DNA from 2 places in the Microbispora sp. H10830 genome. Region 1 is predicted to be linked to the other one. Evidence: riboswitches for the same ligand, from Rfam matches in the RefSeq annotation. Region 1 holds a riboswitch; the other holds the start of a gene.

Evidence for each region. A riboswitch is a leader RNA that binds a small molecule or an ion and turns the genes downstream of it on or off. The one in region 1 is predicted to bind cobalamin.
Region 2: linked by a shared signal. The riboswitch ahead of HHX35_RS13665 (ribonucleoside-diphosphate reductase subunit alpha) and the one ahead of HHX35_RS22910 (cobyric acid synthase) in region 1 are both predicted to bind cobalamin.

The regions. Positions count from the first base shown of each region.
Region 1 covers NZ_JABBWX010000009.1:88,557-103,088, forward strand. Annotated here, with positions in the region: gene HHX35_RS22895 (cobyrinate a,c-diamide synthase) at 1-897, opposite strand, end outside; gene cobO (cob(I)yrinic acid a,c-diamide adenosyltransferase) at 894-1,496, opposite strand; gene HHX35_RS22900 (VWA domain-containing protein) at 1,498-3,528, opposite strand; gene HHX35_RS22905 (histidine phosphatase family protein) at 3,525-4,082, opposite strand; gene HHX35_RS22910 (cobyric acid synthase) at 4,076-5,596, opposite strand; cobalamin riboswitch at 5,649-5,772, opposite strand; gene HHX35_RS22915 (serine/threonine-protein kinase) at 5,835-7,313, opposite strand; gene HHX35_RS22920 (FtsX-like permease family protein) at 7,445-10,126, shown strand; gene HHX35_RS22925 (FtsX-like permease family protein) at 10,123-12,630, shown strand; gene HHX35_RS22930 (ABC transporter ATP-binding protein) at 12,614-13,567, shown strand; gene HHX35_RS22935 (ABC transporter ATP-binding protein) at 13,560-14,228, shown strand; gene HHX35_RS22940 (aldo/keto reductase) at 14,229-14,532, opposite strand, start outside.
Region 2 covers NZ_JABBWX010000004.1:274,562-289,093, reverse strand. Annotated here, with positions in the region: gene HHX35_RS13730 (molybdopterin-dependent oxidoreductase) at 1-447, shown strand, start outside; gene HHX35_RS13725 (hypothetical protein) at 562-1,293, shown strand; tRNA gene HHX35_RS13720 (tRNA-Val) at 2,177-2,251, opposite strand; tRNA gene HHX35_RS13715 (tRNA-Gly) at 2,277-2,348, opposite strand; gene HHX35_RS13710 (DJ-1/PfpI family protein) at 2,538-3,101, shown strand; gene HHX35_RS13705 (class I SAM-dependent methyltransferase) at 3,325-3,876, shown strand; partial or broken gene HHX35_RS42595 (LysR substrate-binding domain-containing protein) at 3,896-4,111, opposite strand; gene HHX35_RS13695 (hypothetical protein) at 5,304-6,134, shown strand; gene HHX35_RS13690 (hypothetical protein) at 6,398-6,673, shown strand; gene glmS (glutamine--fructose-6-phosphate transaminase (isomerizing)) at 6,682-8,499, shown strand; gene HHX35_RS13680 (hypothetical protein) at 8,600-8,869, shown strand; gene HHX35_RS13675 (hypothetical protein) at 8,935-9,558, opposite strand; gene HHX35_RS13670 (tripartite tricarboxylate transporter substrate binding protein) at 9,883-10,821, shown strand; cobalamin riboswitch at 10,867-11,097, shown strand; gene HHX35_RS13665 (ribonucleoside-diphosphate reductase subunit alpha) at 11,233-13,569, shown strand; gene HHX35_RS13660 (ribonucleotide-diphosphate reductase subunit beta) at 13,566-14,532, shown strand, end outside.

The DNA.
Region 1 (14,532 bases):
GCCCACGACCAGTGCGGACGCGCCCTCGGGCAGGGACTCGTCGCGTGCCGGATCGAACACGGCGACCTCGGCCCCGGCGGCGGCCAGCATCTCGACGTGCTCGGCGTAGCCGAACGTGAACGCCGCACCGCCCGCGACCGCCACCACCCGCCGTTCGCCGGGTTCGTGTCCGTCCGACGGGTCCCACGGCTGTCCGGTGAGTGGGGACGCGGTCGCGGCGAGGCGTACGAGACCGTCCAGATCGCATGAGCCCGCCACGAGCGCGCCGAGCCGGTCCACCGCCGACACGGCGGCGGGCAGCCGCTCGGCCGCCGGGACCAGCCCGAGGTGCCGCGACGGCGTCATCACGTCGTCGTCGCGGCGGACCGCCCCCAGCACCGGCACCCCGGTCTCCTCCAGCGCGGCCCGGCACAGCTCCTCGTGGCGGGCCGACCCGAGACGGTTCAGCACCACGCCCGCCACCCGCACCCGCGAGTCGAACGTCGCGAACCCGTGCACCAGCGCCGCCACCGACCTGCTCTGCTTCCCGGCGTCCACCACGAGTATCACGGGTGCGCCGAGCAGCCGCGCCACGTGCGCGGTCGAGGCGAAGTCGCCCTCGCCGCGCCCGTCGAACAGCCCCATCACGCCCTCGACGACCGCGATGTCACAGCCCGCGGAACCGTGCAGGAACAGCGGCGTCACCCGGCCCTCGCCGGTCAGCCAGGGATCGAGGTTGCGGCCGGGACGCCCGGCGGCCAGCGTGTGATAACCCGGATCGATGTAGTCGGGCCCCACCTTGAACGGCGCGACGCGCAGCCCGCGCGCCGCCAGGGCCGCCATCAGCCCGGTGGCCACGGTCGTCTTGCCGCTTCCCGAGGCCGGGGCCGCGATCACGAGACGTGGGACGCCCGTCACCACTCGATGCCCTTCTGACCCTTCTGGCCGGCGTCCATGGGATGGCGGACCTTGCCCATCTCCGTGACGAGGTCCGCGGCCTCGACGAGCCCGGCCGGGGCGTCGCGGCCGGTGATGACGACATGCTGCGCACCCGGTCGGCCGGCGAGCGCCGAGAGCACGTCGTCGAGGTCGATCCATCCCCATTTGAGCGGGTAGGTGAACTCGTCCAGCACGTAGAACCGGTAGGTCTCCGCCGCGAGGTCGCGCTTGATCTGCTCCCAGCCCTCGCGCGCGTCGGCCGCGTGGTCGGCCTCGGTGCCCGGCCGCTGGATCCACGACCAGCCCTCGCCCATCTTGTGCCAGGCGACCGTGCCGCCCTCGCCGCTCGCGCCCAGCACGGTCAGCGCGCGCTCCTCGCCCACCCGCCATTTGGCCGACTTCACGAACTGGAACACACCGATCGGCCAGCCCTGGTTCCAGGCGCGCAGCGCCATCCCGAACGCGGCCGTCGACTTGCCCTTCCCCGGACCCGTGTGGACCATGAGCAGCGGCCTCGTCCGGCGCTGCCGGGTCGTCAGGCCGTCGTCCGGTACGTTCTCCGGCTTGCCCTGCGGCATGTCAGCCCGCCTTCCTTCGATCGCGTACGAGGTCACCGAGCGACTCCAGCGGAAGCACGCGCGCGCCCAGTCGCAGGGCGAGCGCGTGCGCCATGCCCAGGCGGACCGGGCCGCTCTCGCAGTCCACGACCACCGAGGTCACACCGGCGAGCGCGGCGGCCGCGCGGGTCACGTCGCCGCCGGAGGTCGCGCGGCCGTCGGTCACGACGACCAGCAGGGGGCGGCGGTCGGGGTCGCGGAGTCGTTCCACGCGGAGCACCTCGGCGGCGGTGGCCAGGCCCTCGGCGAGCGGGGTGCGGCCACCCGTCGGGAGCGCTCGGAGGCGGGCCGCGCCGGCTTCGACCGACGAGGTCGGGGGGAGTGCGACCGTCGCGCCCGCTCCCCGGAAGACGATGAGGCCGACCTTGTCCCTGCGCTGATACGCGTCCAGCAGCAGGCTCAGCACCGCCGTCTTGACGGCCGTCATCCGCCTGCGCGCGCCCATCGAGCCGCTGGCGTCCACGACGAACAGCACGAGGTTGCCTTCGCGGCCTTCGCGGACGGGCTCGCGCAGGTCGTCCCGCTTGAGGACCAGGCCGGGGCCGCGCCTGCCGCGGCGGAGTTGGTGCGGGGCGGCGGCGAGGAGGGTCGCGGGGAGGTCGACGGCGGCGGGGCCCGCGCCGGTCGGGACGCGGGTCCCGATCGTCCGGCCGTGCCGTCCCCGGCCACTCGACCGCCGCCCCGCGACGCCCGCTCCGACTCCGGCGACCTTGAGAACGGGAACGCGGAAGGGAACACCGGCCGCGGCCACGTCTTGGGGGCGGTCGCCGGAGCCGGTGGCGGAGCCGGATCCTTCGGGGGCGCCCGTAGTGCCTCCGGGGGTGCCTTCGGGGGCGACTTCGGGGGCGCCGTCGCCGGCGCCCGAGTCGCCGGAGCCGTCCGGCGCCTCGGGCCGGCCGGGGCCGGAGCCGGGCCCGCCGGAGTCATCGGGATCCTCCGGACCCCCGGGATCATCGGGATCGTGATCATCGGTGGCGGCGGGCTCGGTCTGGTTCAGGAGCTCGTCGAGAAGACGCTCGTCCAAGCCGGGCGCGTCGAACGGGTCCCGGCGACGCCGGTGGGGCAGTGCCAGCCGGGCCGCCACCCGGACATCCTCACGGGTCACCACGTCCCGGCCCTGCCAGGCCGCGTGCGCGACCGCGGCGTGCGCCGTGACGAGATCGGCCCGCAGCCCGTCCACCTCGAACCCCGCGCAGACGGCGGTGATCTGCCGCAGTCGCGAGTCGGGCAGCCGCACCGACCCGAGGACGGCACGGGCACGCGCGATCCGTGCGGCCAGGGCGGCCTCCTCCGCGGCCCAGCGCGCGGCGAACCCCTCCGGATCGGCGTCGAACGCGAAGCGCCGTCGTACGACCTCGGCCCGCTCGTCCGGCTCCCGCGTCGCGCGCACCTCCACGGTCAGTCCGAACCGGTCGAGCAACTGCGGCCGGAGTTCACCCTCCTCCGGATTCATGGTCCCCACGAGCAGGAACCGCGCGGCATGCCGTATCGAGACGGTCTCCCGCTCGACGTAGCAGACCCCGAGCGCGGCCGCGTCGAGCAGCAGGTCCACGAGATGGTCGTGCAGGAGGTTGACCTCGTCCACGTAGAGCACGCCGCGATGGGCCGCCGCGAGCAGCCCCGGCTCGAACGCCTTCACGCCCTCGGTCAGCGCCCGTTCCAGATCGAGCGAACCGACCAGCCGATCCTCGGAGGCCCCCACCGGAAGCTCGACGAGGGACGCCGCCCGCAGCGCTCCGGCCGCGTCGGGCTCGTGCGGCCCGTCGGGGCAGCGGGGGTCCGGCGCCCCGGGATCGCAGTGGAACCGGCACCCCGCCACCACCGCGACCTGCGGCAGCTGCGCCGCCAGCGCACGCACGATCGTGGACTTCGCGGTCCCCTTCTCCCCGCGGACGAGAACGCCGCCGACCCGGGACGAGACCGCGTTGAGCACCAGGGCCAGCTTCAGATCGGCGAGCCCGACGACGGCGCTGAACGGATAGGCGGGGTTCACAGGGCGGCCTTCCGGTTGACGTGAGCGATCCGCCAGCCGCCCGGCCGGGCGGCCAGCTCGGTGCGGGACAGCGGGGCGATGTCGAACAAGGCGGCCCGCGTCGCGGTCAGGCCGAGCGCGTGCGCGAGTGCGGCCCGGACGGGCCCGGCGTCGCAGACGGCGACCACGCGGGCGGCGTCCACGTGCACCGACTCCAGCCACGCGGCCACCCGCGCGCCCAGCTCGGCGAGACTCTCCCCGCCGTGCGGGGCGGCGTCGGGGTCGGTCAGCCAGGCGCCGAGACCCTCGGGTTCGGTCTCCGCGATCTCCGCGAACGGCCGTCCCGCCCACGTGCCGTAATCGGCCTCGGCGAGCGCCCCGACCACGATCGGCTCCCGCCCTGACGCGGCCCGTGCGGTCGCGACAGCCGCGGGCCAGGGCGCGGCGAAGACCACCGCTTCATCGGGAAGGGTCAGCGTGGCGGCCCGCGCCAGCCCCGGCGGATCGGCGTCCTCGGGTGCCGGGAAACAGGCGCGCCGCGTGCCCGGCGTCCCCGCCTGGCGGATGATCAGCATGGGCCGGCCGCTCCGCTCGCACCGCTCTCACCGGGCGGCAGGGTCCGCAGGCCGGGCGTGGGCCCGCTCCCGATGAGCGAGACCAGTGCGCCGGTGTCGACGTTCCGCTCGACCAGGTCTCCGAGCGCGTCCAGCCGCGCCTCCCGCAGCCCCGCGAACGACAGCGACGGATCGCCCCGGAACTCCCGCCCCGCCGCCCGCGCCACCTCCCCGAGGAAGGCTCGCCGGAACCCGTCGTTCTCCAGCGCCCCGTGCCAGGTCGTGCCCCACACGTTTCCGACCCGGCACCCGTCGAGGAACGGTTCACCGCCGTCGCGGGTGACGACTCCGTGGTGGATCTCGTACGCGCGTACCGGGTGCCCGTAGCCCTCGCCGGCCGGTCGCCCGAGCGTCTTCTCCCTCGCGAACGCGACGTCGGCGGGGAGCAGCCCCAGGCCGGGCACCGTGCCCGCGCCGGACTCCACGTGGTCGGTGATGGTGCGGGCGAGCATCTGATACCCGCCGCAGATCCCGAGCACCGGGCCCGTCCTGCGGACGACGAGGTCGGCGATACCGGTGTCGCGCAGCCAGGCCAGATCGTGCACTGTGGCCCGCGAGCCCGGCAGAACGAGCAGGTCCGCGTCGGCGCAGGCGGCGGGTGAGGTGACGAAGTCGACCGTGACCCCCGGCTCGGCGGCCAGCGCGTCCACGTCGGTGAAGTTGGAGATGCGCGGATACCGCACGACGGCCACCCGCAACGCGCCGTCAGCCGCCGCGCTCCCCGTGTTCGCGGGCCGGTTGTCGAGCGACAGCGAGTCCTCGACATCCATCCACAGCCCGTCGAGCCACGGTACGACCCCGTAGACCCGGCGCCCGGTCAGCCCTTCGATCATGTCAAGCCCCGGCGCGAGCAGCTCCCGCGCGCCCCGGAACTTGTTCACGATGAATCCGGAAATATGCGCCTGGTCGACGGCGTCGAGCAGGGCGACCGTGCCGTACAGGTGCGCGAAGACGCCGCCGCGGTCGATGTCGCCCACGATGATCACAGGCAGCCCGACGGCTCTGGCCAGCCCCATGTTCGCGATGTCCCCCGCCCGGAGGTTGATCTCGGCCGGGGACCCCGCCCCCTCGCAGATCACCACGTCGAACTCGTCGGCCAGCCGCCGGTAGGACTCCACGGCGATCGCGCGCAGCTCGTCGCGGCGCGCGCCGTATTCCATCGCGTCCACGTCCGCGACCGGCCGTCCGCGGACGACGACCTGGCTGCGGCGGTCGCTGCCCGGCTTGAGCAGGATCGGGTTCATGTCGGCTGTCGGCTCCAGCCCGCAGGCGGCCGCCTGCACGGCCTGCGCCCGCCCGATCTCCGCGCCGTCGGCCGTGACGTAGGAGTTCAGTGACATGTTCTGCGCCTTGAACGGCGCGACCCGTACGCCGCGGCGGGCCAGCCACCGGCACAGCCCGGCCACCAGCACGCTCTTCCCGGCATCGGAGGTGGTGCCCGCGACAAGCAGGCCGCCGCCGGGCGCCACGTCCATGGGACGTCCCCCCTGGGGGTGTCCGCGCCCCCGGTAGAAGGTCCGACGGCCGGAGTATCCTGGCTCCCGGATCGGCGCTTCCCTCAGCCTTCCCGCCCATGCGGGGCAGTGGCGTGGGTGAAGGTCGCTCCCCGGTGACAGTGGCGGGACCGCGCCGGATTCACACCGGCTTCCTCCGCGTCCGTCGCTTGCGGTGGTCAACCTACACCTTCGTGCCGGATGTCCCGCAAGTGTGCCGCTATGTGCGTTTCAGTGTGGCGATCATGTAGAACGGCTCGTTCTTCGTCACGGTGTTCTCGCCGTGCCCGTTGTAGTCGAAGGTCATCGTCCCATTGTCGTGGACGGTGAGGTAGATCGTGCCGTTGCGCACGCAGTTGCCCCGCATCGACACCCGCTTCAGCCGTACGGTCGTCCCGCTGACCACCTGGAGTTCGGACCTGCCCACGCACCGGTAGTCGACGAACTGCTCGGTGACGGTGTCGCCGCCCTTCGGCACGGTCAGCACGAGCGTGTCGTACGCCCCGGGCTCGTAGTCCACCCTGCCGCGCCACACGCCCGCGAAGCGAGCCGTGAAGCGCAGGGGCACGCGCGCGGCGGGCGTCGGTGTCGGCGTCGGTGTCGGTGTCGGCGTGGGTGCCCGTGTGGGTGTTCCTGTGAGTGCCGTGGTGGGTGAGGGGGCCGGAGTGACGGCGGCAGCCGTGTGCCGTGCGTCACCGTCGGCGACGCCTTCGGACGGGAGCACGGACAGCAGCACGGCCCCCGTCGTCGCGGCCGCGAGCGTGACCGCCGCCCCCGCGAGCAGTCCACGGCGGCGGCCGGAGCCCCGCCGTGAGGGGATGGTGTCCGGTTCCGGATGAACGGGATGCCCCGCGGTGGTGAGCACGCCCGGGATGTCTCCGGTGGTCCCCTCCGGCACCGCGGCGAGCAGTCGCATCGTGATGTCGAGGATGCCCGGGCGCTCCGCGGGGTTCTTGCGCAGGGCCAGCGCGACGATGGAGCGCAACGGCTCTTCCAGGTCGCCGAGGTCGGGCTCCTTGGTGAGCACGCGGTTCAGCACGGCCGGAAGCGCGTCGTCGCCGAACGGCGGCCTGCCGGTGGCGGCGAACACCATCACGCCGCCCCACGCGAACACGTCCCAGGCGGGCGCGGGCGGCTCGCCGGCGATCTGCTCGGGCGCCATGTAGGCGGGCGTGCCGACGGTGCCACCGGTCGCCGTGGTCGCGCCGAGACGGCGGGCGACCCCGAAGTCGACGACCCTCGGACCGTCGGGCCCCAGCAGCACGTTGGCGGGTTTGAAGTCGCGGTGGACGATCCCGGCCTGGTGCACGGCGGCGAGTGCGGTCGCGGTCGCGACGGCCAGCCGGTGCAGGGCGGGCCCGGACCGCCGCCCCGCGTGCTGCAGCGTGGGGCCCTCCACGTACTCGCTCACGACGTAGGGCCGCGGGCCGTCCAGGTCGAAGTCGAGCACCCGAGCCACGCAGAACGGCGCGACCCGCCGCGCGGCGGCGATCTCCCGCGCGAAGCGGCGGCGGGCGTCCTCGTCCCCCGGCCGGCCCCCGTACGCCGGCTCGTGCAGCAGTTTGACCGCCACCGGCGCGCCCTCGGCCGTACGGCCGAGGTAGACCACCCCCTGGCCGCCCGCGCCGAGGCGGCCCTCCAGCCGATAGCCGCCGATCTCGGCCGGATCTCCCGTGAGCAACGGCCCCACCGCAGGCATGCAGCCCTCCTCGGCCCGTTTTCCCCTCACCTTAGATGAACGGAACGCTGGTGCTTCTCGATCATGCTTGTCATGATGCCGGGATGAACGTGGTGAGGCCCGGATGGTGAGGCCCGGATGCTGAGGCCCGGATGCTGAGAGTGGTGCGCGCGCGGCTGCCGCTGGTGGTCCGGCGCGCGCTGGCCGAGCCCCTGCTGCTGGCCTCCGCGTTCGGCTCCATCCTGCTCGCCACCACGGCGATCTCGGCTCTCCTGCTGTACGCGGGGTCGGCGACCCAGGCGGGTGTGCGGCGGGCCCTGGAGACGGCGCCGCTCGCCGCCACCGCCACCGTCGTCACCTCCTCGGTCACCGCCGGGGACTTCGCCGCGGCCGACCGGGCCGTCCGCGCGGGGATCGCCCACGCCCACGGTGAGGTGCCCATTCGGGTCACCGTGCGCGTCGAGTCCGCCTCCTACGCACTCAAGGGGCAGGATCGCGGCGATCAGCCCGTCCTGACCCGGTTCGCCGCGTACGAGGGGCTGGACCGCCAGGCGGACCTGGTGAGCGGACACTGGCCCGCCGAGACGAAGACGGCGATGGTGGAAGTGGCACTGTCCGAGCCGGCCGCGCGGGCGACGGGAGTCGCGGCCGGCGACCAGTTCACCGTCGTCGGACGCCTGGACGGAAAACCGGCCCGCGTGCGCGTCACCGGCGTCTTCCGGCTGCGCGACCCCGACGATCCGCGCTGGAAGGGGGAGGAACTGCTGCGCTACGGCACGCAAACCGGCGACTTCACCTCCCGCGGACCCCTGGTCGTGCCCACCGGCACCTTCCTCGACCGCTTCGCGACCGGCGTCTCGGCCCGCTGGCTCGCCGAACCCGACCTGCGCCGGCTTTCCCCCGACCGCCTGCGGCCGTTCTCGGCGTCGGTCGCCGGGACCTCGGCGGCCGTGCTCTCCGGCTGCCCCCGGTGCACGGTCACCGAGACGCTGTCCGGCACGCTGCTGCGGCTCGACCGCGGCGCCCTGGTCGCCCGCTCGACCATGCTGGTGCCGGTGCTCCAACTGCTGGTGCTGAGCGCGTACGCGCTGGCGCTGACCGCGCGGCTGCTCGCCGAGCACCGCCGGATGGAGACGGCCCTGCTGCGATCGAGGGGCGGCGGGTCGCCGCGGCTCGCCGCCATGGCGGCGGGGGAGGCGCTGCTGATCGCGCTGCCCTGCGCGCCCGCGGCGCCGTTCCTCGCGCCCGTCCTCCTGCGGCTGGTGAGCGCGTTCCCCTGGATCGAGGCGACCGGTGTGGAGCCGCCCCGGGCGCCTGACGGATCCACGTTCGCGGTCGCGGCGGCGGTCGCGCTCGCCTGCGCCGCCATGCTGGCGGCCCCGCCCCTGCTCGCCGCCCGCCGCACGTACGTCGAGGAGCAGGCGGCGCGCGGGCGCGCCGACCGGCCGGGCCTGGTCCAGCGGGCCGGGGCCGACGTGGCGCTGCTCGTCCTGGCGGCGCTCGCCGTCTGGCGCCTGCGCGGCCAGGACGCGCCGGAGACGACGCGACTCGGCGGCGAGCTCGGGCTCGACCCGCTGGTCGGGGCGGGACCGGCGCTCGCCCTGCTCTGCGGGGGGATGGCCGCCCTGCGGCTGGTGCCCGCCGTCGCCAGGGTCGCCGAGCGGGCGACGCGGCGCCGCCCCGGGTTCGGGCCGGCCATCGCCGCCCGGCAGGTGAGCCGGCGCCCGGCTCGCTATTCGGGCCCGGCGCTGCTGCTGACGATGGCGATGGCGATCGGCGTGCTGTCCCTGACCACCGCCGCGACCTGGCGGGGCGCCCAGGAGGACCGGGCCCGGCATCTCGCCGGCGCCGGCCTGCGTGTCCCCGCCCTTCCGGGGGACGACGCGCGAACCTTCACCTCGCTGCCGGGAGTCGCGGCCGCCGTGCCCGCGCATCGCGCCAGGGTCGTCGCGGACGGCGCGGACGCCACCCTGATCGCCGCGGACGCGGCACACCTGGGCCGTGTCCTGCTGCTGCGCCCCGACCTGTCGGAGCTGTCGCCGGCCACGCTGGCGTCCCGGATCGCCGGGTCCGGCGGACAGCCGCTTCCGGTCGTGGTGACCCCCGGCCTGGCGGACACCGTACGGATCACGGCCGGCACGGCGGCGATCCCGATCAAAGTGGTGGGCGTCGTCGCGGCGATGCCCGGCACGCCGGAGGGCACCCCGGCCCTGCTCGCCGATCTTTCGGCACTGCGGGCGGCGGGCGCGAAGGGAGCGGAGTGGCCGGTGACGGAGTGGTGGCTGGCCGCCGACGGGCACGACACCACGCGGGCCGCCGTACTGGCCGCCTCTGGGCGAGGCCGCGGGGACGTCCTCGACGTGGCCGCGCTCACCGCCGGTTATCGGGACGACCCCACGGCGGCAGGCCTGCAGGGCGCGCTGCTGCTCGGTTTCGCGGCGGCGCTGGCGTTCGCCGTGCTGGGCTTCCTGGTCAACGCGGCGGTCTCGGCGCGCGAGCGCAGAGGCGAGTTCGCCGTGCTCGGCGCGCTCGGCGTGAGCTTCCGGCAGACGCTCGGCCTGCTCGCCGTCGAGCAGTCGTTCGTGGTCGGGCTGTCGCTGGCCGGCGGAGTGGCGCTCGCCGTGGCCGTCTCCGCCGCGGTGGTGCCGCCGATGGTGACCGCCGGATACGCGACCGGGGGCGGGCTGCCGGTGCTGCTCCACGTTCCTTGGCCTCAGGTGGCGGCGCTGGCCGTCGCGGTCCTCGTGGTGCTTCTCGTGATCGTGGCGGGGCTCGCGCGGTCGCTGCACCGCCGTGAGCCGGCCGCCGTGCTTCGTGCGGGGGAGGCGTCGTGATCCGCCTTCTGGGTGTGCACAGGGGAGTGGCGGCACTGCTGGCCACGCTGGTGTTCGGCGCCGCCCTGGTCGTCTCGGCCCTGCCTCGGATGGTCGAGTCCTCCCTCGACGCGGCGGCCAGGTCGGTCATCGGCTCCGCCCCGCCCGCCACGGCCTCGCTGGCGGTCCAGTTCACTCGGCGCTTCGACCTGACGCCCATGCGGACGACGGCCGAGGCGGCCAGGGCGGACACCGCCTGGCGCGCGCTGCTCCCCCCGGCGCTGCGGGAGGTCGCCGACCCCGCCCCGCTCATCGAGATCACAGCCCCGCCGATGCTCATCAACGAGCGGGCGCACCGGTATCTCACGTTGAAGTGGGTGTCCGGGGCGGACCGGCGGGTGCGGTACGTCGAGGGCGGCCCCCCGGGCCCCCGCTCGGGCACCCGCTTCGAGGTGGCCGTGCCCGCGGTCGCCGCCACGGAGATGTCGATCAGAACGGGCGACACGGTCCGCCTCGGCGAGTTGACCGCGAAGGTCACCGGCCTGTTCGAGCCGGCGCGTCCCGCCGACCGGTTCTGGGCACTCGAGCCGGAACTCACCTACGTCATCCACCAGCGCGTGCCGCTCGCCATCGAGGACGATCTGATCGTCACCGCGCTCACCGACGGCGACAGCCTCGCGGGCGCCGAACTGCCGATGGTCTTCCGATGGCTCGTCACCCCGGCGCCGGACCGCGTCACCGCGGGCAACGCGGCGGCCGTGCTCGCCGCGACGGAGGAGTTCGGCCGCCGCCTGGGCAGGCAGGACCTCGAAGTGGCCCTGTCGACCGGGTTCGACCGCATGCTGCAGGAGTACCTGGACCGGCTGGCCGTCACGCGCGCGCTGATCACGATGTTCCTGAGCGGGCTGGCCGTCGTCTGCCTGGGCACCACGGCCCTGGCCGTGCTGCTGCTCGCCCAGCGGGTGCACGGCGACCTGCTGCTGATGCGCGCCCGAGGCGCGTCCCTGGTCCAGGTCGTGGGCGCCTGCGGGGGAGCGGTCGCGCTCGCGGCGGTGCCGGCGGCCGCGGCGGGCCAGGTGGCCGCGGGCCTCGTGCCGGGCGCCCCGACGGCGGTCGCGCGGCTGGGACCGGCCGCGCTGGCGGCGGGGACCGTCGCGATCGCCTGCGTCGCCGTCGCGCTGCGCCAGTCCCCAGGACGGCAGTCTGCACGACGGCGGGGGCAAGGACGGCTGACCCAAGGACGACTGACAGGGAGCGCGGCCCGCCGGATCGTGATGGAGATCCTGGTGCTCGTGGTCGCCGTGGCGAGCCTCCATCTCCTGCGCACCCACGGTCTCGGCACCGGCGACGCGTTCCTCGCGCCGGCGCCCGTGCTGCTGGCGCTGGCCGCCGCCCTGGCGGTGCTGCGCGCCGGCCCTGCTCTGATCCACCTGGCCTTCCGGGCCGCCGCCCGGCGCACCGCCGCCGTGCCGTTCCTCGGGCTCGCCGCCGCCCGGGCCGTGCCGGGCGCCGCGCTGCCGGTGCTCACGCTGCTGCCGGCCGTCGCACTGGCGGCGTACGGAATGGTCACCGCCGGAGGGCTGGAGGAGGCCCAGCGGCAGGCGGCGTGGGAGCGGACCGGCGCCGAGATCAGGGTGGAGCGTGAGCAGGGCATCCCCCCGGAGACGCTGGAGCAGATCACGCACGCGCCTGGCGTCCGGGCCGTCGTCCCGGCCGCGGTCGGGACGACGGTCGCCGAGGTGGGCTTCGGCGGGCGGCCGGCCACGGTCGTCGCGGTCGACCTCGACGCCTACCGCCGGCTGGCCGCGGGCAGCCCGCTCCACCTGCCTGCGCCGGGGACCGGTGCGCTGGTCTCGCCCGACCTGTCCGCCATGCGGAGCTTCGAGATCGGCTGGCCCGCGCAGATGACGGTCACCCCGGCGGGGACCGTCGACGCGATGCCGGGGGTGCGGGCGGGCGACGGCGCTCTCATCGTCCTCCCCGCGGCTCCCGAGCACGTCAACACGCTGCTGATCGCGGGAGACGCCGGCGCGGTCAGGCCGCTGCTGCCGTCCGGCGCGCGCATGTCCACCGTGGCGGGCGCGCTCGCCGACATCACCGGCACGCCGCTGACGGCGGCGCTGACCGCCGCGCTGCGGGTCGCCGCCGCGGCGCTGGCCGCGTACGCGCTGGCGGCCGTCGCGATCGCCCTGACCGGAGGCGCGGCTCGGCGGGCGGAGGACCTCGCCCTGCTGCGCGCCCTCGGCCTCACCCGCAGGCAGGCCGGCCTGATCACCGTCCTGGAGGCGGCCCCGCTGCTCGTCCTGACCGCCGTCGCCGGGCTGGCGGCCGGTCTCGCCATGCCCGCGCTGCTCGGGCCGGGAATCGACCTGTCGGCGTACGCGGGCGGGCGCCACGGCGCCCTGGCGGCCGCCGCGCTCCTGCCCGTCCTGCCCTGTGTCGTGGCCGGTGCTCTGGCCGCCGGGGTCGCCGCCGTCGCCCTCGCGGGCGCCTACCTGGGAGGAAGCCGTGGACACGCTGGCTGACCTGGAGGCCCGGGCCACGCGGGGCGGTCCCGCGTTCGGCGCGGACGCTCACATCCTGTGCGACAACCTCGTGCGGATCTACAAGACCGAGGGCTCCGCCGCGGTCGAGGTGGTCGCCCTGCAGGGTCTCGACCTGCTCATCGGCCGGGGTGAGCTGGTGGCGATCGTCGGGGCCTCGGGATCGGGCAAGTCGACGCTGCTCAACATCCTGTCGGGGCTCGACGTGCCCACGGCCGGGCTGGCCCGGGTCGCCGGGACCGACCTGCTGTCCATGACTCCGCGCGACCGTCTCCGCTACCGGCGGTCGGTCGTGGGCTTCGTCTGGCAGCAGACCACCCGCAACCTGCTGCCGTACCTCACCGCGCGGGAGAACGTCATGCTCCCCATGCGGCTGGCGGGCGGCGCGTCCCGCCGGGCCAGGTCGTCCCGTACGGACGAGCTGCTGGAGCTGACGGGGATGGCGGACCGCGCGGACCGGCGGCCCGGGGAGATGTCCGGCGGCGAGCAGCAGCGGGTGGCCGTCGCCGTCGCCCTGGCCAACGCGCCCGAGGTGGTGCTCGCCGACGAGCCCACCGGCGAGCTGGACAGCGAGAGCGCCGAGACGGTCTTCGGCGTGCTGCGCCACGCCAACCGCGAGCTCGGCGTCACGACCGTCGTCGTGACGCACGACCCGATGGTGTCGGAGCAGGTCGACCGGACCATCGGCATCCGGGACGGCCGCACCTCCAGCGAGACGTTCCGCCGCACCTCCTCCGACGGGAGGGTGGTCGCCGAGGAGTACGCCGTGCTGGACCGGGCCGGGCGGCTGCAACTGCCGAGGGAGTTCATCAGCGCCCTGTCGATGGAGCACCGGGTGCGCCTGGAGCTCGAACGCGACCACATCGGGGTCTGGCCGTCGGCCACCGGCGACGACACAGAGGAAGAGACGAATGAGTGAGCCGCTGGTCGTCGTCGAGGGCCTGCGCAAGACCTATCCCAAGGGCGTGCGCGCCCTGAGAGGGGTCTCCTTCGAGGCTCAGCCCGGCGAGCTGGTCGCGATCCGCGGGCGTTCAGGCGCCGGCAAGACGACGCTGCTCAACCTGGTCGGCGGCCTGGACCGGCCCGACGAGGGGCGGGTGCGGGTGGCCGGGCAGCCGGTGCCGGAGCTGCCCGAGGAGGGCCTGCTGCGGCTGCGCCGCGACGTCGTCGGGTTCGTCTTCCAGTCGTTCCGGCTGATCCCGGTGCTGTCGGCCGCCGAGAACGTGGGCGTGCCGCTGCGGCTGGCGCGGGTTCCCGCCAAGGACAGGGAGGAGCGGGTCAAGATGCTGCTGTCCCTGGTCGGGCTGTCCGATCAGGCCGAGCAGCGGCCCTATGAGCTGTCGGGCGGCCAGCAGCAGCGCGTGGCCATCGCCAGGGCCCTGGCCAACCGGCCCCGCCTGCTGCTCGCCGACGAGCCGACCGGTCAGCTCGACTCCCAGACCGCCCGCCAGATCATGGAACTGCTCCGGGTGCTCGTCCGGGGCGAGGGAGTCACCGCGCTGGTGGCCACGCACGACGCGGGTCTCGTCGGCCTGGCCGACCGCGTCCTTGAGCTCAAGGACGGCGAGTTCCTCACCTAGTCAGGTCCAGGGGAGGGCGGCGCGGCGGGCCCAGTAGGTCTCGGCGTCCTCCGCCAGATCGGCGAGCGCCACCTCGGCCGCGTCGTCCCAGGTGACGGCGAGCGCCGCCAGGTTCTCGGCGAGCTGGGTGGTCGTGGCCGCGCCGCTCAGCACGACCCCCGCCCACGGGCGGGCGAGCACGGCGGCGAGTGCCAGGGCGTCGGGGGTGACGCCGCGTTCGCGTGCGGCGAGCGCCAGGGCCGGCGGCGCGCCGCGGGCGGTCAGCCTGCCGTTGGCCACGCCCTCCTTGACGATCACGCCAAGG
Region 2 (14,532 bases), on a different contig from region 1:
CGGCCGGCCCGTCTCGGCGACGCCGTGCCGGAGCCGTTCCCGGCCGAGCCGCGCCTGGAGGTCCACCCCGGCGACGCCGCGGCGCTCGGCGTCGAGGACGGCGACCTCGTCCGGGTCGAGTCGCCTCTCGGCGTGCTGGAGGCCGTCGCGCGCCTGTCGGGCGTACGCCCGGGGGCCGTGGTCCTGCCGCTCGACGGGCAGGGCGAGGCCGTGACGCGGGCGGTGGCGGAGCTGACGCTCACCGCGTGGGACCCGGTGTCCCGCCGGCCGCTGCGCACGCCCGCGGCGGTCCGGCTGGTGAAGGCCGGGCGGTGCGGGGAGGCCGCCGTGGGGGAGGGGCTCTACTCGGCCGCCGCCACGCGCCTCGGCTGCGGTGTGACCGCGCGGCCCGAGGTGACGGCCGCAGCCGGAGGAGGGGAGGCGCCGGAACGATACGAGGAGGTCTGACGTCCGCGATCGCCGGGACGAGGTGGGTCGGCCTACCGGAAGGAAGCGACGAGACATGATCCTTGCAGGCACACGCACCGCTTGGGGGGACGCCGCCCGCGGGTGGGACGATCCGTGAGCGAGCATCTGGCGCGCTACCTGGAGACGCTGTCCCGCACGCAGCACGCGCTGTCGTCCGGGTTCCGCGCGCTGCGGCGCGGCCATCCCCGGGAGTCCGACCTGTGCGGCGTCTGCGAGCGCCTGGCCGCGCAGTGCCGTGATCACGCCGAGCGGCTGGAGCCCTTCCTCCGGAGGTACCGCTCCGGGAGCCTTCGCGATCCGCGTCCCGCGCAGTCGCGGGCGCCCGTGAAGCCGCCGGGGCTGGAGGTGCCGCGCCTGGAGACCTCCGGTTTCGACGCCGGCGGTTTCGATACTGGCGGTTTCGATGCGGGGGGTTTCGATGCCGGGGGTTTCGATGCCGCGAGTATCGACGGCGGGGGTTTCGACGCGGCGGGCCTGGAGCCGGCGGATCTCCAGCGGGTGGTTCGCGGAGCCGTGGAACGGGAGCGGGCGGGCGCGGAGGGCGCGGACGCGGGGGCGGCGCGCCGCCCCCGCGCGACACCGGGACGGGGCGGCGGGGACGGCGGCGGCCTCGCGCTGCTGCGGGACCTGCACGGGCTGTACCTCCTCGGCACCGAGTGCGACCTGTCGTGGAGCGTGGTCGCGCAGGCCGCCTGCGGGCTCAGGGACGACGACCTGCTCGGCCTCGCGCGCCACTGCGCCCCCGAGACGGCCATTCAGTTGCTCTGGCTGCGCACCCGGATGCGCCAGGCCGCGCCGCAGGTTCTCGTCGTCCCATCCGGATAGTTCGAGGAAAGGGCGACAAAGCCCGCCATTAAGAGGAAATCCAGACAAGCGTCGTATGATTTCCGGCTAAATGGATTGTGTCCGCGCGGGGGTAATTGATAGAAGATTATCTCGGTGCCGGCGACCAGCAGGGATCGGCCGTGCCCATCGTGATACCGGTGCTCGTGGCGGGGGCGTACCGGTGGTGGCGGGAATGCTTCGCAGGAAAAGGCGAGCGCCGTGCCACGATTTCACGGCGGCGCCGGCCGCATTCGGCGGCCGGCGCCCTCGTGGATCATGCGACGCCCTGAGGACAAAGGCCGGCACAGCCCCGAGCGCGTCCGTCCGTGGACGTCAGGCGGGTGGGTGGGGGATTCGAGCTGATCGGGGGAAGGCGGACCAATACGCCGTGCGCGCCTTCCAGGTGAAGTCGAACCGGCTTCGACGGCGCGCTCCGGCTCGCGGTATTCGCCGGCCACATCCCCCCTTCTTGGCGATGGCGTTGTAGCCGAGGAACTCCCATTCCGGCGCGCTGCCGGGGGCGACCGGCAGGTCCGTGAACCGGATCCGGCTGTATCAGTGGCCCGCGTTCTCCTTCATATCGGCTTCCGAATAGAGGAACCGGGCGCTGCCGGCCGCGCTGCCCGAGTCGTACAGGTCCGCCTTTCCGCCTGCGCACTGGCCCGTCCCTTGGGGCCGTCCCGGCCCCGCGACTCGTCAAGCGACCGCCGCTCGGGCGCGATGGAGCCCGGCGACCCGTTGACGACGCTGGTCGAGCGATCGCGAGGCGACCGGCTCCATGACGATCCGGGGACGGCCGCTCCATGCCGGACCCGCGTACGCCGCCGGATGCGACCAGGTGGGGAAACGACGAAACCCCGGCCTCGGCCGGGGTTTCTATGGGTGGTGGACGATACTGGGATTGAACCAGTGACCTCTTCCGTGTCAGGGAAGCGCTCTCCCGCTGAGCTAATCGTCCGTGCCCGGATCTCGTCCGGACTCCGAGCGGAAGACGGGATTCGAACCCGCGACCCTCACCTTGGCAAGGTGATGCTCTACCACTGAGCCACTTCCGCAGCCATCGCTCGGGGTTTTTCCCGGCGACGCGTGAACAACTCTAGCGGATCCCGGAGGGTGCCGGTGCCAACTGCCTCCAATCCCCTGGCGCGCACGCGGCACGTGACCGAAGCGGGGCGAGACGTTGACCTGCGGGGGAGGCCGCGCGCAGGATGAGGCGGCAACCGTAGGCAGGAGGGGGTTACGCGATGGCGAAGGTGCTCATCATCACCGGTGACGCCGCCGAGGACCTGGAGGTGATGTACCCGTACCAGCGGCTTCTCGAGGAGGGCTACGAGGCGCACATCGCGGCGCCGTCCGCCAAGAAGCTGCAGTTCGTGGTGCACGACTTCGTCGAGGGCTTCGACACCTACACCGAGAAGCCGGGCCACTCCTGGGCGGCCGACGTGGCCTTCTCCGAGGTGAACCCGGACGAGTACGCCGCGCTGGTGATTCCCGGCGGTCGCGCCCCCGAGTACATCCGCGGGGACCGGGATGTCCAGGAGATCGTCCGCCACTTCGCGGACGCCGGCAAGCCGATCGCCGCGCTCTGCCACGGACCGCTGATACTCGCGGCGGCCGGGGTGCTGAAGGGCCGCGAGAGCAGCGCGTACCCCGCCTGCGCGACCGACGTCGAGAGCGGCGGCGGCACATGGGTCGACAGCGAGGCGCACGTCGACCAGAACCTCGTGACCGGGCGGGCCTGGCCGGACCATCCGGCGTGGATGCGCGAGTTCATGAAGGTGCTGCGCGCCGCCGCCCCGGCGGCCTGATCTTCGCGCTGACCCGCGGGGGCGGCTCTCCCCGGATCCGCCCCCCGATGGCCTGCGACCCCGCGCGCGAGCCGTGCGGCGGTCCGCGCGAAGCGAGCCGGGGCACCAGAGCCGCCCACTGTGACCGGATCCCTTCCCTGCCCCCCGCGACGGCCGAGGCGTCCGGCGTCCTCTACGCCGAGCTCGCCCGGAACTCGCTCGACCGCCTGCCGCTGGGCCGCGCGTGCTCGCCGCGTTCGCCGACTCCGTGCGGGCCGCCGGCGCAAGGCCCGTCGCCGAACTCGGCTGCGGTCCCGGCTATGTGACGGCGCACCTGCGGGGCCTGGGGCTGGACGCCTTCGGCATCGACCTGTCGCCCAGGATGATCGAGCTCGCCCGTGAGGCATACCCCGGGCTGTGCTTCGAGATCGGTTCCATGCACGCGCTGAACCTCGCCGACGGCGAGCTGAGCGGCGCCGTGTCGTGGTGCTCCGTCATCCACACGCCACCGGCGGAACTGCCGCCGTACTTCGCCGATTTCCGCCGCGTCCTGGCTCCGGGCGGCCACCTCCTGCTCGGTTTCTACGAATCCGAGGGGGACGCCGTGTCGGCGTTCGACCACAAGGTGACGACGGCGTACCGATGGCCGATCGACGACCTCGCCGAGCTGGCGCGCAAGGCGGACTTCGTTGAAGTGGGACGGATGCTGCGCGAGCCTCTCGAAGGTCCGGCACGACCACGGCCGGTGACATCGGCGGGCGCGTGCGGAACACGTGCCTCCAGTACCTGCGGATGATGGGCAGGTCCTCGGCGTAGGCGACCAGCGGGACATCGCGCAGGGGGCCGGGATCGTCGCAGCCGACGGGACCGATCCGCGCGGCCCAGGACGGCGCTGCCACCAGTACGAACTCCTCGTCCATAAGCGGTTCTGCGACGACCGATCGCCCTCGCGGACGTACGGCGGACAGGACCAGGTCGAAGCGCCCGCCGCGCAGTCCGTCGAGCAGGTCGTCGGCGAGGCCGGTGGTCACCCGCCGTACCGCGCGTTCACGGAGAGGGGGTACGAGGTCGTCGTCGCGACCCCGGGCGGTGTCGTGCCACCGGTCGACCGGGCCAGCTTGGCGCCGGAGTTCAACGGGGGGCAGGAGGGCGCGGACGCCGTCGCCGCGGCGCTGGAGACCGCCGTGGAACTACGTCGTCCGAGCGCATTGGAGAAGGCCGATCCGGGCGAGTACGCGGCCGTGTTCTACCCGGGCGGGCACGGGCCGATGGAGGACCTCGCGTCCGACGCCGACTCGGCCCAGTTGCTCACCGTGGCGATCGAGTCCGGCACGCCGCTCGGCCTCGTCTGCCATGGTGTGGCCGCCTTGGCCGGCACCGCGGACGGTGACGGGACCTCGCCCTTCGCCGGCTACCGCGTCACCGGCTTCACCAGGGCGGAGGAGGAGCAGGCCGGCCCTCGCCGACCGGATGGAGTGGGTGCTGGAGGACCGGCTGGTGGCGCTGGGCCTGCGCTTCTCCGCCGGCGCGCCGTGGGCACCGCACGTCGTCGTCGACCGCACCCTGCACACCGGGCAGAACCCGGCTTCGTCCGCCCCGCCGGCCGCCGCACTGCTGAAGACGTTGAACTGACCCCGGCCCCGGTCCTGTCGTGGCACTGCCTGCCGCCGGTGCTCACGACACTGCCTGGCGCGGGACAATCTGACGATCACGCCGTCATGCCAGTGTCCAAGTAATGTGATCACGTCCCGGAACACGGGCCGGTTCTGAGCGGCGGGAGGGACACACCCCTCCCGTCGCCTCTGTTCGTGCTGGACCTGCCGTTTCCTGTACGAGGCGCCCTTCTCTGTGCTCGCCTCGTTACGGCGAGGGAAGTTTGCGGGAAATGGGGCAGTCGTGCGGGTGGATCCCGGCTCCTGATGAGTGTCGCGGCCGGTACGCACCCTGTCCTTCGATCGCGAGCGAGTGATTCAGCACGTCGCGAACCGCGCCCCGGCGGTGTCTCGCGAAACGTTTCCTGGCAACGCCTTCAGTATCCAGTCGGCATCGGTGCCGGTGGCGCTTGAACGAGTGCAGATCGTGCCGCTTGGGCCTTGGTATACACGCTGAACGGGCGCGCAGCGGGTGAAGGTCATTGCCTATTGTGGCTAGGGCAGCGTCACGGCAATCGGAAAGGCTGGATGTATGGCTGGTCCAACCGATGGGCGTACGCGGGGCATGCGGATGACCGGCCTGATCGGCCTGGCGATATGCATGACGCTGGCCGGGGTCGCCGTGTGGTTCCTTTCGACGTCCGCGCGGCGGGCGCACCGAATGCTGGCGGTTCTCGGGAATGCGACGCAGGTCGCCCACCCGGAATACCGGATGCGCTTACAACCTCCGGATGGAGTGTTCTCGCTCACCCTCCCGCTGTCCTTCGAGCGGCAGTCGTCCGGTGACTCAAACGGCCGGCAGGACGTGGTGGAAAACGCGCTGGGCGACCTCACCGTCGTCCCCTCGTTCCCCAGCACGGATATGACCGGTTATCTGCGGGAATTCGCCGGCGGCAAGGGGGTGGATCCTGTCGTGCGGGAAGCGGCGGAGCGAGAGGTCAGAGGACTCGGGAAAGCGGTGCGGGCGACGGCTCTCGTGGAATTGACGAGGCCCCTCGCCGAGCCGGAGCTCGTCGAGGAGATGAAGCCGTATGGCTTCGGTCCACAGGACATGGACAAGTACTTCTTCATGTCGCCGGCGGTCCCGGCGGTGGCGAAGCCGGTCTTCTGGTCGGCTCTCGGCGGTTGCGCCGAACGCGGATTGGGCGATTGCGACGAGCACTCCGCGACGAAGCAGTTCCAGCAGTGGGTCGGCTCGCTGGCCGATGACGACCGGCACAACCTGCGCAGGCTCGGTCTTGATCTGAAGGTTCTACGCGACGCCGCCGCTGACGGTCATGTGTACGGTTTCGTCGCCAACTGGATGACGAGGGAAGACCTCTTGGGCCTGCTCAGGAAGCCGGATGTGCGCAACATCTACGTCGTTGAGGCGGTGCCCCAGTCCGATCGCGTGCCGCACTGAGTAGGAGGCGCCGATGACAGGGCGAACACGCAGGAAGCGGCCACTGGTTCTTCCCGTCGTCCTGATCGGGATGCTGGTGGCCAACGGACCTGCTGCCTCTCGCCGACGATCCCAGGGTCATGTCGCTTCGCGTGGCCGACGTCGCGGTGGACGACTGAGGCGACTGCGGAGATGTGCCGCAGGGCGATCTCCGGACTGATCCTGCCCGAAAACGGGCAGGAAACTTGTTAGTCGGCGTCCTTGCTGCGTTAGGGTCCTGCTCTGTGTCCACGGCACGGCATCCCTTCGAGGATCTGATCGGCCACCTCACCCGGACCACTTCATTGGGGCCGGGGGAGGCGGCTCGCGTGGTGGCCGACGTCCTGACGTACTTCGGCGAGCCCGCGGAAGAGTACGTGCGGCGCCGCCACGGCGAACTCAAGTCGAGGGGGCTGACGAACGACCAGATCTTTCCCAGAATCTCCGCCGAGCTAGCGGGAAGACGTGTCGCGGCACCGGAGCTGACCCTGCGCCAGCTCCGGCGGATCGTTTACGGATAGGAGCGGTTATGTGCGGAATCGTCGCTTACGTCGGGCCTAAGGATGCGGCGCCCATCCTGCTCGAAGGTCTCCAGCGGCTGGAGTACCGGGGCTACGACTCGGCCGGCCTCGCCGTCGTGAACGCCAAGAGCCTCAAGACGCGCAAGGTCAAGGGCCGGGTCGCCGACCTGGCGGCGGCGGTACCCGCGAAGTTCAAGGGCACGAGCGGCATCGGCCACACCCGGTGGGCCACGCACGGCGCGCCCAGCGACGTGAACGCGCACCCGCACCTCGACCAGGAGCAGCGGATCGCCGTCGTGCACAACGGCATCATCGAGAACGCCGACGAGCTGCGCCGCCGCCTGGAGGGCGAGGGCGTGAAGTTCGAGAGCGAGACCGACAGCGAGGTGCTCTCGCATCTCATCGGGCGCATGGTCAAGGACACCGACTCGCTGCGGGAGGCCGTCCTGCGGGCGCTGAAGAGCGTGGTCGGCACGTACGGCATCGCCGTCATCGACGCGCAGCGGCCCGGCGAGATCGTGGTGGCCCGCAACGGCAGCCCGATCGTGCTCGGCCTCGGCGAGAAGGAGATGTTCGCCGCCTCCGACGTCGCCGCGCTCATCCGCTACACGCGCCAGGTCGTCCACCTGGAGGACGGTGAGCTCGCGGTCATCAAGGCCGACGGGTTCAACACGTTCACCGGCGACGCCAGGGAGACGGCCAAGGAGCCGTTCACGGTCGACTGGGACGCCGGCCACTACGACAACGGCGGCTACGAGCACTACCTGCTCAAGGAGATCTCCGAGCAGCCCGACACGGTCGCCCGCACGCTGCGCGGCCGGCTCGACGACCGGTTCCACATCGCCCACCTCGGCGGCCTGAACATGGACGCCCGCGAGACCCGCTCGTTCCGCCGGGTGAAGATCATCGGCTGCGGGTCCGCGTACTACTCCGGCCAGATGGGCGCGCAGCTCATCGAGGAGCTGGCCCGCATCCCCGCCGATGCCGAGCCGGCGTCTGAGTTCCGCTACCGCAGCCCCGTCGTCGAGCCCGACACCCTGTATGTCGCGATCAGCCAGTCGGGGGAGACCTACGACACGCTCGCCGCCGTGCAGGAGCTCAAGCGCAAGGGCGGCCGGGTGCTCGGCATCGTCAACACCGTCGGCAGCGCCATCGCCCGGGAGACCGACGGCGGCATCTACCTGCACGCCGGTCCCGAGGTCTCGGTGGCCTCCACCAAGGCGTTCATCTCCACGGCCGTGGCGTTCGCGCTGCTCGCCCTGCACCTCGGCCGCGTACGCGACCTGTCGCCGGCCGACGGCCGCAGGATCTGCGAGGGCCTGCGCCGGCTCCCCGAGCAGATCAAGGAGATCCTCACGCTGGAGGACCGGATCAGGGAGCTGGCGAAGAAGTACGCAGACTCGCCGGGCATGATGTTCGTCGGCCGGGTGCGCGGCTACCCGGTGGCCCGCGAGGGCGCGCAGAAGCTCAAGGAGATTTCCTACGTCCACGCCGAGGCGTATCCGGCGAGCGAGCTCAAGCACGGCCCGCTCGCGCTGATCAGCCCCGAGCTGCCGACGGTCGCGATCGTCCCCGACGACGAGCTGCTGGACAAGAACCTCACCACGCTGGGCGAGATCCGGGCCCGGCACGGGCGGATCCTCATGGTCGGCCACCGCACCTCCGAGGCGGCCGACGACTGCATCGTGGTGCCCAAGAACGAGGTCGAGCTCGACCCCATCCTGCTCACGATCCCGCTGCAGCTGTTCGCCTACCACGCGGCCGTCGCCCTGGACCGCGACGTCGACCGCCCGCGCAACCTCGCCAAGAGCGTGACGGTCGAGTAGCCCCTCCGCTCCCCGTCCGGCTCGCGCCGGGGACGCGAGCCGGACGGTCCGGGGTTCGGCGCAATGCCGCGCGGCCCGGCGCCGATGTACGGGTATGCATGTGACCTACTTCGTGATGGCGCTGCCCGTCGTCGCCGCACTCGTGTTCACCCTGGTGCGGGCCGCACGCCGGAGCCGTGAGCAGTTCGGGCGCGTACGGCAGATCGCCCGGCAGCAGTTGCCCGAGTCGGCGCCGCAGCGGACCGAGCTGGAGGAGCTGGTGAACCTTCTCCAGGCGCGTCTCAATCGGACGCAGTGGGCCCAGTTGCTCCTTGGCGCGGTGATCGGATACGCCGTCCAACTCGTGGGCGACGCCCTGCTCGGCAAGTGAGGGGAAGGAGGGCCGGCGGAGTCCGGCGCGGCCCGCGGAACCCGCCCGAAAGCGGGACGACGCCCTCAGTCGAACCAGACGACCAGACGCACGCCTTCGGGCCCGAACCGCTGCGCCAGTGCCCGCATCACCGCGAAGACGTGCTCCCACCCGGTGCCCGGTCCCAGCACGTCCAGTCGCGTCACCGGGCCGTACTCGAGGGTCTGTCCGGAGATCTCCCAGCGGCCCGCGGGGGCCCCGACGGGCGAGGTGCCCAAGGGTGGCATGCCGTACCGCTCGACGACCTCATCGGGCCACCGGTCGTCGATCCGATACCGCGTGATCGAGTAGCCGCCTTCCGAGTGCACATCGAGCACTCCTCGGGCGGCGGGGCGGACGGTCATGTCCAGATCACGAAGCTCCGCCCATGAGACCCACGTGCTGCCATGAATGGCGGCATCCAACCGCGCGCAGTTCTCATAGTGGGTACGGACGGGTCCCGAAACGTCGGCCGGCAGGCCACGGCCGGCCGCGACAGGGGCCCAGTCAAGCCGGTTGCGAATGCCGAAGAGGCAACCGAGCGACGCGTAGTCATTGACGCCATAGAGCGGGTAAAGAGGCAGGGAAACGCTCCACGCGTCTCCCTCGTACCAGTCCTCGTCGGCGTGCGGGTGACGCATCTCTATGAATCCGTAGATGTCGGTGCCCATCCGGACAGGCTAGGGGTGTGGGCGCGAGGCGCGGGCTTTTCTGTGGGCTGTTTTTTCCTCGCGCAATCAACTGTGCGCTTTTCATATCCCCGGAACCAGGCAATTCGGCGGCAGCATGTTGCCCGGGGATTGCAGCTTCCTGCCACCGCCCTCCCGCATGTCCACGTCCTCTGGCAGCAAGCGGCACGGCCCTCGTGCTCCCGCAGGCCAGCGCCGCGGCCCGCCTACCGATCACCGCAGCCGTAACGTCCGTTATATGGTGACATGGTGTAGTTACTCATATTCTGTGCGTGTAAGGGGCTCTTCGGGTAGGAGGGTGCCGACATGCGACGCCGTACGGTCCTCGCGCTGGGGGCCCTGGCCCTCGCGGGCGCGTGCGGCGTCCAGGCGCCGCCACATCGCAGGGAGCTCTCACTGGCCGTCCCGGGTCCGCCCGGAGGATGCGGGGACGGCGTCGCCGCCGGGTTCAAGTCGCTCGTCGAGGGGCGTGGCTGGGTCCGGGCCGTACGGATCAGGCGGGAGGCCGGCGACGGCGGGACGGCTCTCGCCCGGACGGGCGGGCCGCGGACCGACCTGGTGATCGCCGATTCCGCACTGCTGGCCGCCTGCGCGCTGGCCCGTGACCCCCTCCTGGTCGCCAGGGCCGTCCCGCTCGCGCGGCTGACGGGGGAGTGGGAGGTGCTGGTCGCCTCGCCCGACTCGGGTTACCGCACGTTCGAGCAGTTCGCCGCCGCGCTGCTGCGCGACCCTGGAGGGCTCAGGGTCGCGGGCGGCGCCGACCGCGGCCCGGAGCACCTGCTGCTCGGCATGACCGCGCAGGGCCTGGGAGCCGACCCACGCCTGCTCGACTACGTCGCGTTCGGCAGCAGGGCGCAGGCCGTCGCCGCGGTCCTCGACGGGCGGCTCGCGCTCGGGTTCGGCAGCAGGCGCGAGGTCGCCCCTTACCTGCGCGCAGGACGGCTGCGGCCGCTCGCGGTCTCCTCCGCCGAGCGGCTGCCCGGGGTGGACGCGCCGACGCTGTCGGAGTCAGGCGTACGGGTCGTGTACGCCGACTGGACGGGGCTGATCGCCCCGCGCGGCACGCCCGGGCGGGACGCCCTGCTCGACCTGTGCCGGGCCGTCACCGGCACTCCCGGCTGGCGAAGCCTGTGCGACCGCAACGACTGGACGCCGATGTGGCTCGACGGCGACGACTTCAGCCAATGGCTCGTCGGCGAGGCGCGCCGTACGGCCCTGCTCCTCAATGATCTCGGACTCCGCTGAAAAACACAACTTGTAGGGGTGCTTGCGAGAAGGGCCACAAGATGTAGGATCCATCGCGTTGCTGGTTCACCCCAGGTGAGGCAAGAGGGAACCCGGTGCGAATCCGGGACTGCCCCGCAGCGGTGAGCGGGAACGACCGCCGTCACACAGCACCGTGCTGTGTTCCAAGCACTGGGCGTGAGCGCGCCCGGGAAGCGACGGCCAGTAGGACCGGCGGGCGCGAGCCCGTCCGGACGCCCGCGAGTCCGAAGACCTGCCAGTGACGCGCGCGCATCGGCGCGCGCCCCGCGCCGGGCCCCGAGGGCGGGCTCGCCGCAACGTCACGGCACGGTTCCCTCTCGTGCGCGTGCGCCGCGGCATGCCTCCCCTCAGGTCCGGCCGGGACACGGAACGACGAGGAGAGGGCATCTGATGACCATCACCGACCCGGCCTCCGCGTCCGCGGACCCCGCTTCACGTGAGCGCGGCGGGCCGCGGGCTCCGGCGGGAGACCGTGGACCCGACGCCCCGCGCGGCTCCGTCCCCGCCGCCGGCGCCGTACGGCAGGCCGAGGCCCGCGCGGACGGCGCGCGGGACGCGGCGGCCGTCCGGCAGGCGATCGAGGAGGCGGCGGCCGGGGTCATCGCCGACCCGGAGAACTCACGCCGGGCGGCCCGGCTGCTGAGCGGGCTGATCGCGGAGGAGACGGCGGCCGAGGGGGTGCGCACCTTCTCGGAGTCGGTCGCCGCCGCCCACGCCGCCGGGCTGCTGGGCGACGCCGTCGCCGCGTTCGTGGCCGGCGAGGCCGAGGCGCTCGACGCGCTGATCGACCCGGCGGCCGACGACCGGTTCGAGTACTTCGGGCTGCGCACGGTCTACGACCGCTACCTGCTGCGCCACCCGGTCACCCGGCGCGTGCTCGAACGCCCGCAGCACTTCCTGCTGCGCGTCGCCTGCGGCCTGTCGGCCACGGTGGCCGAGGCGGCCGAGCTGTACGGCCTGATGTCCACACTGGCCTATCTGCCCAGCTCCCCGACGCTGTTCAACTCGGGCGCGCGCCGGCCGCAGCTGTCGTCGTGCTTCCTGCTCGACTCGCCCCGCGACGAGCTGGAGAGCATCTACGAGCGGTACGGCCAGGTGGCGCGGCTGTCGAAGTACTCCGGCGGCATCGGCATCGCCTGGACGCGGGTGCGCTCGCGCGGCTCGCTGATCCGGGGCACCAACGGCCTGTCCAACGGCATCGTCCCCTGGCTGCGCACGCTCGACGCGTCGGTGGCGGCCGTCAACCAGGGTGGCAGGCGCAAGGGCGCGGCCTGCGTCTACCTGGAGACCTGGCACGCCGACATCGAGGAGTTCCTGGAGCTTCGCGACAACACGGGCGAGGAGTCGCGCCGCACGCACAACCTCAACCTGGCCAACTGGGTGCCCGACGAGTTCATGCGCCGCGTCGAGGCGGACGGCACGTGGTCGCTGTTCGACCCCAAGGAGGCCCCCGAGCTGACCGACCTGTGGGGCGAGGCGTTCGACGCCCGCTATCGCGAACTGGAGGCCGCCGGGCGATACGTCCGGCAGGTGCCGGCCCGCGCCCTGTACGCCCGGATGATGCGCACCCTCGCCCAGACCGGCAACGGCTGGATGACGTTCAAGGACGCCGCCAACCGGGCCTCCAACCAGACCGCGCGGCCCGGCAACGTCATCCACCTGTCCAACCTGTGCACCGAGATCCTGGAGGTCACCAGCGACGGCGAGACCGCCGTGTGCAACCTCGGCTCGGTCAACCTCGCCGCGCACCTGACCCCCGAGGGCGACGCCGTCGACTTCGGCGGGCTGCGCGCCACCGTCCGCACCGCCGTACGGTTCCTGGACCGGACGATCGACCTCGGCTTCTACCCGACGCCCGAGGCGGAGGCGGCGAACCGGAAGTGGCGGCCCGTGGGGCTCGGCGTCATGGGCCTCGCCGACGTGTTCTTCGCGCTGCGCCTGCCGTTCGACTCGCCGGAGGCGCTGGCGCTGTCGACCCGCATCGCCGAGGAGATCGCGCTCGCGGCGTACGGCACCTCGGCCGACCTGGCCGCCGAACGCGGGCGCCACCCCGCCTACGAGGAGACGCGGGCCGCGGACGGCGTCCTGCACCTCGACCACTACCCGTGCGCCCCGGCGCATCCCGAGGAGTGGGCCGCGCTGCGGGACAGGATCGCGCAGACCGGGCTGCGCAACTCCCTGCTCGTGGCGATCGCGCCGACGGCCACGATCGCCTCGATCGCGGGCTGCTACGAGTGCGTCGAGCCGCAGGTGTCCAACGTGTTCAAGCGTGAGACGCTGTCGGGGGAGTTCCTCCAGGTCAACCGGTATCTCGTGCGGGACCTTCAGGCTCTCGGCCTGTGGACCAAGCCGATGCGCGACGCGATCAAGCTCAACGACGGCTCGATCCAGGACATCTCCGCCGTCCCGGACGAGCTCAAGACGCTCTACCGCACCGCCTGGGAGCTGCCGCAGAAGGCGCTCGTCGACCTGGCCGCCGCGCGGCAGCCGTACGTCGACCAGTCGCAGTCGCTCAACCTCTTCATGGCCGCCCCCACCATCGGCAAGCTCTCCTCGATGTACGCCTACGCCTGGCGGTCGGGCCTGAAGACCACCTACTACCTGCGCTCCCGCCCGGCGACGCGGATCGCCCAGGCGACCGTCCCCGCGGTCGCTCCGGTCGTGCCCGATGAAGGGGCCGTCGCCTGCTCCCTTGAGAATCCCGAGATCTGCGAGGCATGCCAATGAGAACGATGCTGCTCGACCCCGGTATGGACCTGACCCTGCGCCCGATGCGCTACCCCGGGTTCTACGAGAGGTACCGCGCGGCGATCAGGAACACCTGGACGGTCGAGGAGGTCGATCTCGCCTCCGACCTCGCCGACCTCGCGACCCTCGACGAGGGGGAGCGGCACCTGATCAACCGGCTCGTGGCGTTCTTCGCCACCGGCGACTCGATCGTGGCCAACAACCTGGTGCTGAACCTCTACCAGCACGTGAACGCCCCCGAGGCGCGGCTGTACCTCAGCAGGCAGCTGTTCGAGGAGGCGGTGCACGTCCAGTTCTACCTGACCCTGCTGGACACCTACCTGCCCGACCATGACGAGCGGGTGAAGGCGTTCGCCGCCGTCGAGCACATCCCGTCGATCCGCGACAAGGCCGACTTCTGCTTCCGCTGGATCGACTCCATCAGCGAGCTGAACCGGCTGGAGACCCGGGAGGACCGGCGGGCCTTCCTGCTCAACCTCGTCTGCTTCGCCGCCTGCATCGAGGGATTGTTCTTCTACGGCGCCTTCGCGTACGTCTACTGGTTCCGCTCGCGCGGGCTGCTCGGCGGCCTCGCGACCGGCACCAACTGGGTGTTCCGCGACGAGTCGATGCACATGGAGTTCGCCTTCGAGGTGGTGGACACCGTACGCCGCGAGGAGCCGGACCTCTTCGACGACGAGCTGGGGGCCCAGGTGACGCGGATGATGGAGGAGGCGGTCGCCGCCGAGCTCGCCTTCGCCCGCGATCTGTGCGGCGACGGGCACGGCGTCATGAGCGCCGGCAACATGCGGCGCTACCTGGAGTACGTCGCCGACCGCAGGCTCACCCGGCTCGGCCTGCCCGTGCGATACGGCACGGACAACCCCTTCCCGTTCATGGAGTTCCAGGACGTGCAGGAGCTGGCGAACTTCTTCGAGCGCCGGGTCTCGGCCTACCAGGTGG